Regions from separate parts of the Exiguobacterium sp. s5 genome, predicted to be linked through region 4. Evidence: riboswitches for the same ligand, from Rfam matches in the RefSeq annotation. Region 4 holds a riboswitch; each other region holds the start of a gene.
What was found. A riboswitch is a leader RNA that binds a small molecule or an ion and turns the genes downstream of it on or off. The one in region 4 is predicted to bind S-adenosylmethionine.

Region 1 (4,210 bases), on a different contig from region 4:
TCCTCGTCCGTCAACTGATAGTTCTCTTGCAGGTTTTCCGGGAGCTTTGTGATATCCCACTGCTCATATAAAATCCCGCGTGACTCTAAAAAGGCACTCACTTCAGTTTGATCGACGTAACGTTCTTCGGTTTGTTGGAAATAGACAGTTGCCATGGTTGGTTCCTCCTTATGAATGGACGCCTAGGGCGCGTAGTTTTAACGTATAGCTGAACAAGAACTCGTAAGCCTCTAAATAACGTTTGGCCGCGGCCGGGGTCTCGCCCCAGACGGTGATGCCGTGATTGCGGATGAGGACGGCGCCGGCGTTTGCCCGGATATGAGAGGCGAAGGCGGCTGCGAGCGTCGGGATGTCCGCATGGTTCTCGATAATCGGTACGCGGACGACCGCATCCTCGTCCCAGAAGCCGAGCGCCTTGATGATTTCTTGGCCGGTGAAGATGACTTCGCCGGTGGCGGCATGGAGCTCGGAGATGACATTATTGTCGACCGTATGGACGTGGAGCGAACACGTCGCGTCCGTCCGATTGAACACTTCGACGTGAAGCAGCGTCTCGGCGGATGGACGACCGTTCTGTTTGCCAATCAAGCGTCCGGCCGCATCGACGTGAACAAAGTCGTCCGGTGTTCGTTTTCGTTTATCGCGTCCGCTCGCCGTGACGAGAAATTCGAGCGGGTCATCGGAAACGCGAATCGCCAAATTCCCACTCGTTCCGGGGAACCAGTCGCGGGCGGCGAGTTCGTCTTTAATGTCGGCCAGTTCGAGCCAACGTGCGGCAAGGCTCATACGGCAACCTCCTTCAAGTGATGGGTGATGTCGTCAAACGTCTCGAACGGGGCGTAACGGATGCCTGCGTCTTCGCAGAGCGTGATGAGTTGACCTCGGGCGTAGACGAAGTCGGCACGCTTCGCGACCTCGAAGTCGGTCACCGAGTCGCCGATGACAATCAAGCGATCGGCGGGATTGACAAGGCGGCGAGCGAGCGTCGGCTTGCAACAGCCGCAATCGTTCGTACATTGTTCATCGCAAGCGTGCGGCCAAGCGACGGTGACCGTCTCAGCGGAGAAGTCGGCGACGTTGCAGAAGATATGCTCGGGGGCGACATGCCCGTCCAAGACCGGTTGCACGAAGAAGTCCATCCCGCCGCTGACGACGTCAAACTTCCAGCCATGGACCCGAACTTCTTCTAAAAATGCCGGGAACCCTTGGCGGAGCGTGATGCGCTCCAACAAATAATCACGGTAAGCCGGGGCGGCTTCGCTCGGCAACAGTCGAAACATTTGACCGACCCCGGATCGGATGGAAATCCGTTGCTCGAGGACCGCGTCTTTCAACTCGACCCAAGCCGGCGGGGCGAACGCCTTCATCAACGCGATGATATTGTCTTCCGCCGTAATCGTCCCGTCAAAGTCGCAGAGGATATGGGCCGTCATCGTGACGCCCACGCCTTCAACGCGGTATCGAGCTCGTCCGTCTGCCCTTCGGTTTGACCGAGTACGTGAGCGATGGCTTGTCGGAACGCACGAGCCCCGGCGGCTGCACCGTCCGGATGACCGTGAATGCCACCGCCGGCGTTGATGACGACATCCGTCCCGAAGTCCCGAATGATATCGGCGACGAGTCCCGGATGAATCCCCGCGGACGGGACCGGCAAAATCGGCTTCGACCAATGTGGTTCGGCACTCTGGTCACGAATCACGAACGCCTCGTCGCGCGGTGTCGCAAGTGAGCCGTACGGTGACGGGAAGAGCGTCAAATCGGCCCCGGCGAGGCGAGGGAGTTTACCGAGCAAAAGCGAATGACTGATTGATCCGGTCAAGGCGCCGGCAAAGGCCGGATGTGCCAAGATCGGGACGTGGATATCCGGATCGTTCGCGAGTTCGCGCAGTGCGTCGAGCCCGTACGTATAGACGTTGAACAGGAGCGCCGTCGCACCGGCCTCGATGAGACGGAGCGCCTGGTCACGCAGACCGAACACGGGGCCGCTCAGCGTGATGGCGTACAGGACACGTTTCCCGGTCGCCTCGAAGTGGGCTTGAATGACGTCCGCTCCGATCCGGGCCCGTTCGAGCGACGGGGTGAGCGGGTTGTCGTATAAAATCTCGTCGTCTTTGACGATATCGATGCCACCGGCGAACTGATCGCGGAGTTGCTGCTCGAGAAACGCGAGGTCACGGCCGATGACGCCTTTGAAGATGCTCATGACGAGCGGGCGATCCTGAACGCCGAGCAACTCACGAATCCCGTCGACACCGAACTTGGCGCCTTTGAAATCAGAGGCGAGCGTCTCCGGCAACGTCAAATCGATTAATCGGACCGAATCATCGAGGGACAGTTTCCCGAACGTCGTCGTCAAGATGGATGAAAAGTCAGGGCTGACATTATGTAACGGATAGCGGATCGTGAAGCGGCTCGTCGTGTCCGTATGTGTGGTTGATACGACCTCACCTCGGAACGCCTGTAACTGCTCTTGCTCTAAGTGAGGCAAGTCCGTCCATGTGCCGACGGTCAGCTCGAGGGCGATCTTGTTGGCGACGGTCGCGACCGCGTCCGTCCGTTTGATTTCATATGTGGCAGTGATACTCATATGGTTCCTCCTTCCAGGCAAACAAAAATGACCCCATGCCGAGGCAAGAGGTCATCATAAAAAAATGAACTCTTATCTCTCAGCTTACGCTGCAAGAATTAGCACCGTGCCATTTCTGGTCGGTTGCTGCGACATCATCGGGCTTGTCCCTCCGTCTGCTCTTGATAAGAATGTGATTTGAAGTTGTGAAATTTAATTGAATTTTTGCACAGAATCGTCACATCGTCAATTCCTTTTTTTCCAAAAAAAATATTTTGGAAAGTTGTTTCCATATATGCACAAAAAAAGACGAAGGTGCACCGAGAAAATGACGTTGACAATTGTGACGTCGAGTCCGTAATATTCAGCACATAAGTTCACCGAATCGAATAAACCACTCTTATCGCGAGTTGGCAGAGGGAATTGGCCCGATGACGCCGCAGCAACCGACCACTAGGCACGGTGCTACATCCACCAGACGAATGTCTGACAGATGAGAGGAACAACCAGTTTGGCTGTGCCTCTTTCTCGCGGAGAAAGGGGCTTTTTTTGTGGGCAACGTACAGGAAGGGGAAAACATTATGTCATATCAACCATTTACAGAACAGACCGTCGTCGAACATGTGAAAACGTTGGGGTTAATCGAAGACGGAGGCATCACGCATTGCGAGGAGATCGGGGACGGCAATTTGAACCTCGTTTTCCGCATCCGACAAGGCGAAACGAGTCTCATCGTCAAACAGGCGCTCCCATACGCGAAAGTCGTCGGCGAAAGTTGGCCGCTCACGCTCGAACGGGCGTGGATTGAACAGTTGGCACTCCGTGAGTTTGCGACGGTCGCGCCGCGGTTCGTCCCGGCCGTCCTCGGCAGCGATCGGACACTCGCCTACACGATTATAGAAGATCTGTCTGATTATGAGATTGTCCGCACCGGTTATTTGAACGGGGAGAGCTATCCGGAACTCGCCCGCCATGTTGGGGAATTTTTAGGCGAGACGCTGTTCGCGACGTCGGATTATGCGGCCGGACCGATCGCGAAGAAGCGGATTGAACGTGACTATTACAACCCGGAACTGTGTGACATCACCGAGAAACTCATCTTCACCGACCCGTTCAAAGACGCGGAGTCGAACAACATCGAGACGGCGCTGCGAGAAGATGTCGAACGCCTTTGGCAAGACCAAGCGCTCAAAGTCGAGGTGACGAAACTGAAAGTCGGCTTTGTCACGAAACATGAGGCACTCCTGCATGGAGACTTACATACGGGCAGCATCTTCGCGACTCAACAAGAGACGAAAATCATCGATCCAGAGTTCGCGTTTTACGGACCGTTCGGTTTCGACCTCGGCCAAATCATCGCCCATTTGACGCTGTCGACGTTCCATGACCCACTCAAGCGCTTCGAGCGTTTCACGGACGTCTTGACGGTGTGGGAGACGTTTGAGAAGACGTTTCGGGCCAACTTTGAGCGCGCCGTCGAGCCGTTCAACACGATTGGTTTTGTCGACGAGTTGTTGCGGACGATTTTCAGCGACACGATCGGCTACGCCGGTTGCGAGCTCATTCGCCGTGCCGTCGGACTGGCCGGTGTCGCCGATCTCGAGACGTTGCCGGAAGCGACGCGGCTCGAACGAAAACGTGACG
Region 2 (4,210 bases), on a different contig from region 4:
GATAGGCCGAACGGCGCCCCGCTCGCTTTCAAGCGATATGGGATCGTGATGGTTGGATGCCCGGCTTTTGCCGCCATGTCATAGTTCAAATCGTGAGGCAAGACGAGCGCGTGCAACTGCTGTTCGTTTAATAGGCGGTCGAGTCCGTCCGTCTTGGCGTCACGTACGTCATCGAGCCGGCGCGTTAAATAGGCCGCCTCGATGAGACGTCCCGACAATCTTTCCGCTTTCTCGAACGTCTTTTGTCCGTGCGGGATCGTCTCAGGATGTCTGTTGTTCCAGTCCATCAAATCCGACAACGTCTCGTACGGGAGCGTCGTCGTGGCCAGGTACGCCTCGATCCCGAGTTTGAACTCGTGGTACAAAATATCGCCTTGGTCGAGCGTATCATGGGCGGGCAGTTCGACTTCGACAAGGTCGATGCCGCTCTGTTTCAACAGCTCGGTCGTCTCACCGTATAATGCTTGTTCTTCTGCTGATAAATCAGCTTTGACGATCCCGACACGCATCCCGACCGCTTGGCGCTCGTCGAGGCACGTCCGATACGGCGGGCCGGCCGGGAGGTTGAGTGTCGCCGGGTCCGCCGGGTCTTCCCCTACCATCGCCTCAAGTGCCCTTACCGCGTCTTCGAGCGTTCGTGCCATCGGTCCCGCCGTGTCTTGCGACCGCGAAATCGGGATGATGCCACTCCGACTGATGAGGCCGACGGTCGGTTTGATGCCGACGATGCCATTGTGCACGCTCGGATGGATGATGGAGCCGCTCGTCTCGCTACCGACAGCGAGCAGTGTCAGGTTCGCTGCGACCGCAGAGGCCGAACCTGAGCTCGAACCTCCGACATCGAGCTTATCCCCATATGGATTGAGCGTCTGCCCACCGACACCGCTCCAGCCGTTCGGCATGCCCTCGGTCAAAAAGTTGGCCCATTCGGACAAGTTCGCTTTCCCGAGGATGATGGCCCCGCTCGCTCGCAGGTTTTGGACGAGATGGGCGTCCCGGCCTGCGAAGTGATGTTCGAGGGCGACGGCCCCGGCCGTCGTCTTCATGAGTCCGGCTGTCTCGACATTGTCTTTGATCAGCACCGGGATGCCGAGTAGCGGCAAGCGTAGCCCGCGACGAAACGCCCGGTCAGCCGACTCGGCCTCGAACAACGCGTCCGGGTTCACTTGAATGACCGCCTTCAGTTTGTCGTTGAACTGGGCGATCCGGGTCAAATAGTAGGCCGTCACGTCACGTGCCGTAAACGTTCCTTCTTTATATCCGCGATGGGCAGATTCGATATCGAGTTCCATAAAATCAAATGTGTCAGTCATATTGATTCCTCCTTTGGTCACTCGATGGTATTCGCTATCGACATTTGATTTCCTGTTTTCGTTCGCCAACGAATGTGTAACTTGGTACACTGAAAGAAAAGGGAGGTTACTATGAACCGTTCGTACGTACTCGTCTTATTGTCCGTCTTTGCCTTGTTCTTCTTACAGTTATATGCCGGGGACGCCCCGTATACGCTACCGCTCTCCATCGTGCTCGTCATCCTGATCCTCGGTGCCACCTTGCTCCAACTACGGCGCAAGCCAAACCGTTGACGCCGCTTCAAATCTGATGGTATGATGCTGTCACCAACTACATATCGATATCTTGAGTGAACGAGAGACCTGGCTCTATGACTTCACAGCAACCTGCTACGGCAAGGTGCTACTACCAGCAAGGCGATTGCCTTGGCCGATATGACAGAGCGCTCATGTCGATGACATGGGCGCTTTTTTTGGGAATGAAGATGAGGGGGACAAGATAATGGAGAAAGCAACATTCGCAGGCGGCTGTTTTTGGTGCATGGTGACGCCATTCGAGGAACAACCCGGCATCGAGTCGATCGTATCAGGTTATACGGGAGGTCACGTCGACGATCCGACGTATGAACAAGTGAAGACAGGGACGACCGGACACTATGAGGTCGTCGAGATCACGTTCGACCCGACGCTGTTCGCTTATGAGCGACTGCTCGAACTGTATTGGATTCAGACCGATCCGACCGATGACGGCGGTCAATTCCAAGACCGAGGCAGTCAATATGCGCCGGCCATCTTCTATCATACGGAAGAACAACGTGTGAAAGCAGAGCAGAGTCGCGACGCGCTCGCGGCGAGCGGACGTTTCCAACAGCCGATCGTCACGAAGATTTTACCGGCCGACACGTTCTATCCGGCCGAGGAGTACCATCAAGACTTCCATAAAAAAAATCCGGCCCACTATAAAGAGGACCGGAAAAAATCTGGGCGTGACGCATTCATCGAACAAGCCTGGTAAGCGAAAGACGGGTCGTCTGACCCGTCTTTTAGCTTTTAGCGATTCCGAGCATGAATCCGGCCACGACGATGAGGCCGATACCCATAAAGACGAAGACACGTTCTTTCGTCGTCTTCTCTTCTTTTAATAGATAGATCCCGCCGAGCGTCGCCACGACGACGTTCAATTGCGACAAGGCGAATGACGTCGCGATTCCGACTTCACCGCTCGACACGAACAGCCCGAAGTTCCCGATCCCCCAGGCGATCCCGGCCAAGATGTTTTTGAACGTCTTCGGATCGAACTTCTTCACATCTTTCTCACGCAGGCTGAACAACAGCGCCGCGACGAACATCCCGACCGACTGTGGCAAGATCGCCGTGATCCCGTCGACCTCGAAATAGTTCGTCAGGACGGCGTACGTCACGTAACCGATACTCGACACGAGCAGAACGAGCAAGCCTTTCTTCAAGGCGCCGCTGCTGTCGCCGTCTTTGTTCTGCTGATACGACGTCAACGCAGCCCCAATCACGATGAGAACGAGCGCCGAAAATCCGAGCCATAGTTCGGTCGTCGTTTTCCAGTCTCCGAGGACGATGACACCGAACAACGATGTACCGAGAAGCTGCATGCCGGTGCTGATCGGCATCGCCTTCGAGACACTTAAAATTTGAAACGATTGGAACTGTAAATATTGTCCGAGTGCCCAAAACGCGCCGGAGATGAATCCGGTCACGATTGCGAGCGTCGTGAACCCGGGATTGAACACGAGTGCGATAATGACTGCCATCACCATCGCCCCGATTGTCGTCCCGATCAACTGTTGAATCGGCTTCCCGCCGACCTTTGAGACGATGAGCGGGATGCTCCCCCACATCAAGGCAGGTAAGAGTGCGAGTAAAATCATTTCCATACATGACACCTGCTTTCGTAATATAACATCATTTGTGATTTTCCCGCGTTCAGTGCTGATTAAACTTTGTTCAAAAAAATTAAAAATAGCCATTGCCAAATGTTTTACTAGGATGATATAATAATTTTCGAACGGGGCATTAGCTCAGCTGGGAGAGCGCCACGCTGGCAGCGTGGAGGTCAGCGGTTCGAGCCCGCTATGCTCCATTATTGAAGTCACCACTCATTCGAGGGGTGACTTTTTTGCGTCGCCGCTCGGTTTAACTCATCCGCTAGCGGGTAATGATTGTAAGACATCATTATTCTAAAGGGGGACTTATCATGGACCGAGCCTCTGTCGAAGAGACCATTTTAGCCGTCATCGACTGTATGCGGGCAAGCAATCATTGTTTCTCAAAATGCTTACAAGAAGAAGACTTGTTGATGGTCGCCGAGTGTATCCGGCTGACGAAAGAATGTTCGGAAGTGTGTGCACTCGCCTTGAACGCGCTCGAGACCGATTCGGCTTTCACCAAACCGATTGGTGCACTCTGCGCCCAGGTGTGTGACACGTGCGCCGTCGAATGTGGCCGCCACTTGCACGACCATTGCCAACGCTGTGCCGAAGCATGTCTCCGCTGTGCCGAAGCATGCCGCAACCTCGTGGCCGCATAATCGCTTTTTAGTCTAACGATATGTTAGACTTTTTTTATACTTGTTTTTACGAGAAAGGGATCAATTATGCCACATTCAATTCTTGCCATCGACGTCGAGACGGCGAACCGCGATAGTCGCAGCATCTGCTCTGTCGGCTGGAGCCTGCTCGTCGACGGTGAAATCATCGAAACGAACCAACTGCTCGTCAATCCGGAGGAAGACTTCGATGCCGGCAATATCCGGGTCCACGGCATCCGGCCAAGCGATGTCTGGGACGCCCCAGCGTTACCCGAGGTGCTCGAACAGCTCTATCCGACGCTGCGGGATGTCGATCTCGTCATGGCACACAACGCTTCGTTCGATATGGGCGCGTTCA
Region 3 (4,210 bases), on a different contig from region 4:
GAACTAGGGGATATCGTCTTTGTCGAACTTCCTGAAGTCGGCGGCACGATTTTACTCGATGAGCCGTTCGGTTCGGTCGAGTCGGTCAAAACCGTTTCAGAATTGTACGCTCCAATCTCTGGAAAAATCACAGCGGTGAACGAATCACTCGCCGATTCACCAGAACTCGTCAACGAGGCACCGTTCGAAGGCGCTTGGATGATCGAAGTCGAGTTGAACGACGCGTCAGACGTCGACAAACTCATGTCAGCCGAAGAATACGAAGCGATGATTCAAGGCTAAACAAAACCCGGTTTCTCTTCACGAGAAGCCGGGCTTTTTTTGTTCATTCGAAATCGAGGCGGTAATGATCAGGCTGGATGAGCGACGTCCGGTTGAACAGGCGGTAGAAGATAATTCCGAGCGTTATCGGGATGAGTCCGAACAAGACGATGACGAGCATGACGTTCCAAAGCGCGAAACCGCCGGGCATGAGGTGCAAGGCGTTGATCGGTCCGATGAGACCAGACACACCGAAACCGGCACTGATTGGTGTACCTTCGATCCGAAGGATGCCTGCGAGCGCTCCGAGGATGGCCGCATTGGCGAGTACCGGCAACATCATGATCGGACGACGGACGAAGTTCGCCATTTGAATCTTCGGTGACCCGAGGAAGTGGGCGATCGACGTTCCCGTCGCGTTCATCTGCCAGCCGGCGATGGCGAGACCGAAACCGGCGGCGACGACCCCTAAGTTGGCGGCCCCGGCCGCGACACCAGACAGACTGATCGCTGTGGCGATGCCGACCGTCGAAATCGGCGAGACGATGATGAGCGAGAACGCCATGGCGATCAACATGCCCATCACGATGGGCTGCAGTTCCGTCATCGTCATAATGATCGTCCCGACGTATGTCGTGATTTGTGAGATGTAAGTGAGCAGGAACGCCCCGATCCCTCCGGCGACGACGATGACCGTCATCGGTAAGACGAGTACCGTGTATGTCTTCAAGCGTGGCGACAACTGCATGACGAGGAACGTCGCGAGAGCGGCCGTCACACCGGCCGTGATGACGTCACCGATTCCGGCCATGAGGAACGCGCCTTCCTCGATGCGGATGGCGCCGCTCCCGACCTGGGTCGCGATGCCGATTGTGCCGGCCTCGAGTGCCGAGCGTCCGAACTGCATGGCGACAGCGACACCGATGATGACCGGTAAGAGACGCATCGCGATTGTCGTCGCATCTAAGATGAACTGCAAGGACGGAACATAAGGTAAGATGGCTTTCGTTAATTCACCGAGCAAGGCGCTCGGGATGAGGGCGATGAGGATGGCAAGACTGAGGCCGTTCAAGACGTTCATCAAAAACTGTTTTCCGGTAAGCTTCTCTTCCGTCATTGGGGATTCACCTGTCCTTTTCTACTGGTATGCTGTTATGTACAAAAGCAATAAAGTTAATGACCATACTATGCCTCTTTCTAGCGAGCGTCAATACAAAATGTTGAAATGTTCAGAATTTTCCATTTGAGCACAACTTTTGAACCGACCGGTCCGGATTCATATACTTAGAGGAGAGGTGAGAACAATGATGACAGACGGATTCTTATATATATACGCCCCGATGTGCGGTACATGCGCCGTGGCCGAGCGGATGCTCTCGGTCGTCGAGGCCGTCGACCCCGAACTCCAGATTGAAAAGCGTGATGCCAACTTTATCCCGAACGAGCTCGAGGCGTATCAGGTCATGAGCGTCCCGGCGCTATTGAAGCTGGAGAATGGCCAAGTTCGCGATCGTTTGTACGCGTTTCAAAACGTCCAGCACGTCCTATCTTTCGTCAAATGAGATAGGATGATTAGAATAATCTGAAAATTTTAAATAATCAGTTGACACAGAAAGTTCACGAATGATATATTCATTACAACATCTTACTTGAACACAACATAGGACGAGATTTTCCCGTCAGCAAGACGTTTTCGAACAACCGTTGCATGAGCTTACGCGATTTCAGGTGGACCTTCCCTTCGATTGTCCCCCAAAAAAATCAAGCGTCGGGGCACCGGTCGCGTAATTGCATGGTCCGTTCGAAGATCGAGTGATGGTCGGGTAAAAATCCCCCATATAAGGATGAATGCTCTGATCGGGCAAAAGAGGTTCATCTATGGGTTGTCCTTCAGTGACTCAAGGTGCTACGTTCTGTGTCATCCTCGGATGGCACCTTTTTTTATTTTTTTGCATAAAATAGTTTGACATGAAAATAATATGTCGCTATGATAAGGCTAATCAAATACGCAACCACTCTTATCAAGAGAGGCTGAGGGACTGGCCCTATGACGCCCAGCAACCGCGGAGCAATCCGAAATGGTGCTAATTCCAGCAAGGTGTAAACCTTGGAAGATGAGAGCAATCGTTGTCCGTACCGATAAAGTACGCACGTTTGCTCAAACGTGCGTACTTTTTTTGTTGTCAGGAGGGAAATGGATTGATTCAACTACGCAATGTGGCCAAATGGTTCGATACGAAAAACGGTCGGGTCCAGGCGGTCGATGATGTGTCGCTTACCATCGAAAGCGGCGAAATTTTTGGAATAATCGGATATTCAGGGGCGGGGAAGTCGACGCTCATCCGCTTGCTCAACCGACTCGAGGCACCGTCTAGCGGTGAAATCGTGGTCGCCGGCAGCGAGCTGACGAAGCTCACGCCGAAGGAACTACGCGGGGTACGTAAAAACGTCTCGATGGTGTTCCAACACTTCAACCTATTATGGTCACGCACGGTCGCTGAGAACATCAGCTTCCCGCTCGAGCTCATCGGGGTACCGGCCAGCGAACGCAAACGCCGCGTCCAAGAACTTGTCGAACTCGTCGGCTTAGGCGGACGGGAAGACAGCTATCCGTCGCAACTATCGGGCGGTCAAAAGCAGCGAGTCGGGATAGCCCGTGCGCTCGCTACGAATCCAGAAGTGCTCCTCTGCGATGAAGCGACGAGCGCACTCGACCCGAAGACGACCGATTCGATTCTCGAACTGCTCGTCAGCATCAATAAAAAGCTCGGATTGACGATCGTCCTCATCACCCATGAGATGCACGTCATCCAAAAGATTTGCCACCGCGTCGCCGTCATGGAGGCCGGGAAGGTCGTCGAGACCGGACAAGTCGCCGAGGTGTTCCAACATCCGGAACAGCCGATCACGAAAGAGTTCGTCAAACAGATCGGCGCGGTCGAAGACATGTCGCTCACGTTCGAGCACTTGAAAGCGCGTTATCCGAGCGGTCAAATCGTCAAGCTCAAATTCTTGAACGAGACGGCCGAGCAACCAATTCTGTCAGAAGTGTTGAAGCAACATGATATCGGCTTCAACATCATCGGCGGAAACGTGACGCAGTCACAAGTCGGTGCCCTCGGGACATTATTCATCCAATTGATCGGAGAGCCGGCTGAAGTCGAGCGGGCCATCGCCTCAATCCGGTCGCAGGCAGTGGAAGTGGAGGTAGAAAGCGATGTTTCCTAATGTAGATTGGCAAGTCATGCTCGAGCAGACGTGGGAGACGCTCTATATGACGCTCGTCGCCGGAGCCGCGACTTTCGTCATCGGTCTCGCCCTCGGGATGCTCTTATACGTCACGAACGAACCGCTCATGATGAAAAACCGTCCGATTTACACGGTTATCAGCGCAATCGTCAACGTGTTCCGGTCGATCCCGTTCATCATTTTGATCATCTTGCTCATCCCGTTCACGTTACTCGTCGTTGGGACGATGCTCGGATCGACGGCAGCGTTGCCGGCGCTCATCATCGGTGCGGCTCCGTTCTATGCGCGGATGGTCGAGCTCGCCCTGCGTGAAGTCGACCGCGGCGTCATCGAGGCGGCTGAATCGATGGGTGCGACAAAATGGCAGATCGTCTATAAAGTGTTGTTCCCAGAAGCATTGCCGGCCATCGTGTCAGGCATCACGGTCACGATCGTCGCGATCGTCGGTTATACGGCGATGGCAGGGGTCGTTGGGGGCGGGGGACTCGGGAACTTGGCGTTCCTCGAAGGGTTCCAGCGCTCACAGAGTGACGTCACGTTCGTCGCGACCGTCTTAATCTTGGTTATCGTCTTCGTCATCCAGTTCATCGGCGATCGACTCGTATCAGTAATTGACAAGCGTTCCGCTTGATCTAAATAGAAAATTTGGAGGGGTTTTATAATGAAATCATGGAAAACAGTACTCGGATTGACAGCAGCT
Region 4 (4,210 bases):
ATTTTTCAAATGGACTCCATCGAACGGAAAGGCGTCTACTTCACGTTTTCGGAAAGTATCGTCCTCATCATTTTCTTGTTTTTTGATTTCGAGACGGCGCTTTTCGTCAATCAGATTGGTCTCCTCGTCTTCCAGTTCGTCAACTTGAAACCGCGCGTCGCGCTTCGACGCTTCCGCTTCACGTATCCTTGGAACGCCATCACGTCTTTCTTGGAGATTGCCATCCCAGCCGGTGTTTACTTGGCACTTGGTGGTGTGACCGGTCTCGGCTTCTATTCTCAAGACTCGTTCCTGCCGCTCGCCGGTTTGATTCTGGCCATCATCTTGAACACGGTCGTGCAAAAGTATCAAGTCGGTTGGTGGTTCCGCGTCGACATCCCGGTCCGCGATTTTCTGAGCATCGCGTTTTATACGTATATCGTCAGTCTCGTCTTCATTTTGGCGGCCTCGTTGTTCCGGGAGACGAATTTACTCGTCGTCAGCAGCATCGCTGCCGCGTTGACGTTCTTCATCAAGCGGCTCATCATCCAAAAAGGCCGGCAAGACGCCTTTAAATCGTTGATTGAACAGTATGATGAGGCAAAAGAAGCCGTGTCGTTATCGCAGAGCGAGGCGCAAGCCATCGAAGTGTTTCTCAGTCAATGTGAGCGGCTCAATCACTATGACGAAGGGTTCGTCGAGTTTAAACTGTTCGACCGTACCCTGTACTTTGATTTGAAGACGCGTCAGCCGATTGACCGTCACATCGTGTTCGATTTGCTCGATCACGCTTATCCGAACGAAGCCTCGGTCGAATATGAGATGCGCTTCGAATGGGACGCACCACTGTCGAACGAATTTGACGACGACTATCATAGTTTCATCTCGGTTCGGTCCGAGGAGATCGAAGGGATTCGCACGTGGCTCGTCATGACGGGTGAACACGTCTATGGGTATCCCTCGACCATCCAACGTGAAATCGTCAAACTTCTCAAGTCGTTCAACCGGACGATCAGCCGTTGCCATGAGCGCGACCGTCTTTACACGGAAAGTCGGACCGACAGCTTGACGCTGCTCGCGAATGCACGCGCGTTTTACGAATACGGGATTCAACAAATCTCGGACGGTTCGATGTATCCGATTTCGGTCGCGATGCTCGACATCGACTTTTTCAAAAAAATCAACGATTTGCACGGACATCAAGTCGGGGACAGTGTGCTCCAAGAGTTTGGACGGCGGATTCGCCAGGCACTCCGCACCGAAGATTTTGCCGCCCGTTACGGCGGTGAAGAGTTCATCTTGCTATTGAATCGTTGCGATGTCGAACAGGCAATCGAGATCGCCGAACGGATCCGGCAACAAATCGAGAACAAACCGTTCCACGTCGACGGAATCGATATCCCCGTCACCGCTTCGATCGGTGTCGACACGATTCAGGCGTTCGGTGACAAACGCCTCGACGATACGATCCGTAACGCTGACCGGGCCCTCTACGTCGGCGGGAAGTACGCCGGACGCAACCGCGTCGCCCATTACAATTTCTTAACGACCTGACTCACCCCCACGTTCACCGCGTGGGGGTTTGCTATTGACAAGCGGATTTGAAACAGGTACGTTAGGGAACGTGTCTTATAATTAAATATCACAACTTTTTTATCAAGAGAGACTGAGGGACTGGCCCAGTGACGTCTCGGCAGCGGGTAACCTGTGCCAAATCCAGCGAGCAGTCTGCTCGAAAGATGAAAAAAGTGTTTTCTTGTAGAGAGAGCCTTTTTTCAGAAGGCTCTCTTTTTATTTTATGAATGAGGTGAATCGATTGGAACAACCGACAGCTAACAAATGGGCACTATTGCCTTTGCTCGTCTTCCTCGTCTTCTTTATCGGGGCAGGCATCTACTATAACGACTTTTATAAATTCCCGGTCCTGATCGCGGCGTTGATCGCGGTCATCGTCGCGGCGATGATGACGAAAGGCAGCGTCACTCAGACGGTCGAGCGTGTCGCCCAAGGTGCGGGGAACCCCGGCATTTTGATCATGGTCTTCATCTTCTTGCTCGCCGGAGCGTTCTCGAGTGTCGCCGAAGCAATCGGCGCAATCGACGCGACCGTCAATGCGGCGCTGACATTTTTACCGTCCTCGCTTCTACTGAGCGGTTTATTCGTCATCGCGGCTTTCATCTCGATGGCGATGGGAACGTCGACGGGCACGATTGCCGCCCTCGCCCCGATCGCGCTCGGTATCCACGAAGAAAGTGGCGTCAATATCGCCATCGCGGCGGCTGCCGTCGTCGGTGGTGCCATGTTCGGGGACAACTTGTCGTTCATCTCGGACACGACAATCGCTGCCGTCCGGACCCAGCGTACCAATATGCGTGACAAATTCCGAACCAACTTTTGGATTGTCCTCCCGGCCGCCCTTATCACAATCGTCCTCTTATCGGTGTTATCGAGTGGAGAATCGACTGTCGATGCAGCCGCGTTCGAATGGTATAAACTCATTCCATACCTCGCCGTCATCGCTCTCGCCTTGACCGGGTTGAACGTCATTCTCGTTTTGCTTGGCGGGATTGCCTTGACCGGCATCATCGGTTTGATCGATGGGAGTTTGGCTGTCACTTCATACGTCACGGCTATGGCAGACGGGATGATGGGTATGGCCGAGATTTCGCTCTTGACGCTCCTCATGGGCGGACTCGTCGGACTCATCTCGCATAACGGCGGGCTCACTTACTTGCGTGACGCGCTCACGTCGCGGATTCAAAAACGTGCCGGTGCCGAATGGAGCATCGCCGGGCTCGTCAGCGCGACGAACGTTGCGACGGCGAACAACACGATCTCGATTCTCGTGGCCGGTCCGCTCGCCGCCAATATCGCCGACACGTATGACATCGAGCGAAAGAAATCAGCGAGTGTGCTCGACATCTTCTCGTGTGGCGTCCAAGGCCTGTTGCCTTATGGGGCACAGCTGCTCATCGCCGCCGAATTGACGAATACGGCGTCACCAGCGCTCGTCCCGTATATGTTCTATCCATTCCTGCTCTTCATTTGCGGAGGGCTGGCCATCGTCTTTAACTTCCCGCGTTTCAAAAAGCGCGCCTGACCAAAACGACCCTTTGAAGCACTAGCTTCGAAGGGTCGTTTGACGTTTCGTTTCACGTTCACGTTGAAGTTGTTCGTTGCGTTTTTTGAAGGCGCGCCGCTTGAGCAATTCCTCGAGGCCACGGCTGATCGCCCAAAGAACAAACAGTAACAGTCCAAGCATCGATAAGCGGAACGGACTTTGAATAAACTCTTCCCACTGGTCACCAATGACCGAAAAAATCAAGACGACAAGCAGTTTCCCGAACCCCGCCGCCATGATGAATGTCCGAAGCGGCATTTGAATGAGGGCAAGTAAGTATGTGATCAAACTGACCGGGATGAACGGGAGCGAATATAAAAACCCAAGCGAGATCGGGCTCATATGGTTGATGCGTTCCAGCCAATATACCCCTTGTTTATGTTTTTCGAGCCACCGTGTCATCGGTTTACGGAATACGTAACGGACGGCTGTAAAGACAAGAATCGTCCCTAGTAAACTACCGACCCAAGACAATAACGTCCCGAGCAAGAACCCATACGTGGCCGCGTTCGCCGAAATGATGAGGACGAGCGGAAGAAATGGAAAGATCGCCTCAAGGAACGGCGCCCCTAGTCCTGCCCATGGGCCTCCCGGAAGCTCTTGCAGCCATTCAATCAGTTGGATAATCCATTGTTGGAGTGATGTGAGCATATCAGTTTCCACCTTCGACTTTCATTAATACCTTTTACCCGATTTCGCTCAGGAAGACGCATCCCCCTGCACGCCAGTAAAAAAAATAAAAAGTATTTGCGAAATTTCGCTGTGATATCTATCATATAATATGGACTTGTGGTTGCAGGCAAGTCCGCTCGTCGAACGACACAACCCAACGTTCGTTTTCCTGCAAAAAACTGAACACAGGGGAGTAATAACATGGAAACAAAACCAATGCGGGTCTTGCTGTACTATAAGTACGTCAACATCGAAGACCCAGAAACGCTCACACAAGAGCACCTCAAGTATTGTAAGGACCTTGGCATCAAAGGACGGATCTTGATTTCTTCCGAAGGAATCAACGGAACGTGCTCTGGGACTTGGGAACAGACCGAGCAATACATGAACGACTTGAAAGCGAACCCGCTTTTCAGCGATATCGAGTTCAAAATCGAT

Region 1: linked by a shared signal. The riboswitch ahead of KNP60_RS00910 (2,3-diketo-5-methylthiopentyl-1-phosphate enolase) and the one ahead of KNP60_RS10595 (Na+/H+ antiporter NhaC family protein) in region 4 are both predicted to bind S-adenosylmethionine.
Region 2: linked by a shared signal. The riboswitch ahead of msrA (peptide-methionine (S)-S-oxide reductase MsrA) and the one ahead of KNP60_RS10595 (Na+/H+ antiporter NhaC family protein) in region 4 are both predicted to bind S-adenosylmethionine.
Region 3: linked by a shared signal. The riboswitch ahead of KNP60_RS03940 (methionine ABC transporter ATP-binding protein) and the one ahead of KNP60_RS10595 (Na+/H+ antiporter NhaC family protein) in region 4 are both predicted to bind S-adenosylmethionine.

The regions. Positions count from the first base shown of each region.
Region 1 is NZ_JACSLK010000001.1:152,442-156,651, forward strand. Features, by position in the region: gene KNP60_RS00895 (1,2-dihydroxy-3-keto-5-methylthiopentene dioxygenase) at 1-155, opposite strand, end outside; gene KNP60_RS00900 (methylthioribulose 1-phosphate dehydratase) at 169-786, opposite strand; gene KNP60_RS00905 (2-hydroxy-3-keto-5-methylthiopentenyl-1-phosphate phosphatase) at 783-1,433, opposite strand; gene KNP60_RS00910 (2,3-diketo-5-methylthiopentyl-1-phosphate enolase) at 1,430-2,587, opposite strand; SAM riboswitch class I at 2,657-2,758, opposite strand; SAM riboswitch class I at 2,964-3,066, shown strand; gene mtnK (S-methyl-5-thioribose kinase) at 3,148-4,210, shown strand, end outside.
Region 2 is NZ_JACSLK010000005.1:160,555-164,764, forward strand. Features, by position in the region: gene KNP60_RS11705 (amidase family protein) at 1-1,313, opposite strand, end outside; gene KNP60_RS11710 (hypothetical protein) at 1,425-1,586, shown strand; SAM riboswitch class I at 1,631-1,731, shown strand; gene msrA (peptide-methionine (S)-S-oxide reductase MsrA) at 1,795-2,307, shown strand; gene KNP60_RS11720 (GRP family sugar transporter) at 2,336-3,199, opposite strand; tRNA gene KNP60_RS11725 (tRNA-Ala) at 3,333-3,405, shown strand; gene KNP60_RS11730 (four-helix bundle copper-binding protein) at 3,520-3,852, shown strand; gene KNP60_RS11735 (3'-5' exonuclease) at 3,919-4,210, shown strand, end outside.
Region 3 is NZ_JACSLK010000001.1:752,088-756,297, forward strand. Features, by position in the region: gene gcvH (glycine cleavage system protein GcvH) at 1-282, shown strand, start outside; gene KNP60_RS03930 (PTS sugar transporter subunit IIC) at 326-1,378, opposite strand; gene KNP60_RS03935 (thioredoxin family protein) at 1,566-1,823, shown strand; SAM riboswitch class I at 2,277-2,382, shown strand; gene KNP60_RS03940 (methionine ABC transporter ATP-binding protein) at 2,461-3,489, shown strand; gene KNP60_RS03945 (methionine ABC transporter permease) at 3,479-4,141, shown strand; gene KNP60_RS03950 (MetQ/NlpA family ABC transporter substrate-binding protein) at 4,172-4,210, shown strand, end outside.
Region 4 is NZ_JACSLK010000004.1:296,477-300,686, reverse strand. Features, by position in the region: gene KNP60_RS10600 (GGDEF domain-containing protein) at 1-1,533, shown strand, start outside; SAM riboswitch class I at 1,630-1,725, shown strand; gene KNP60_RS10595 (Na+/H+ antiporter NhaC family protein) at 1,778-3,079, shown strand; gene KNP60_RS10590 (TVP38/TMEM64 family protein) at 3,101-3,751, opposite strand; gene trhO (oxygen-dependent tRNA uridine(34) hydroxylase TrhO) at 3,974-4,210, shown strand, end outside.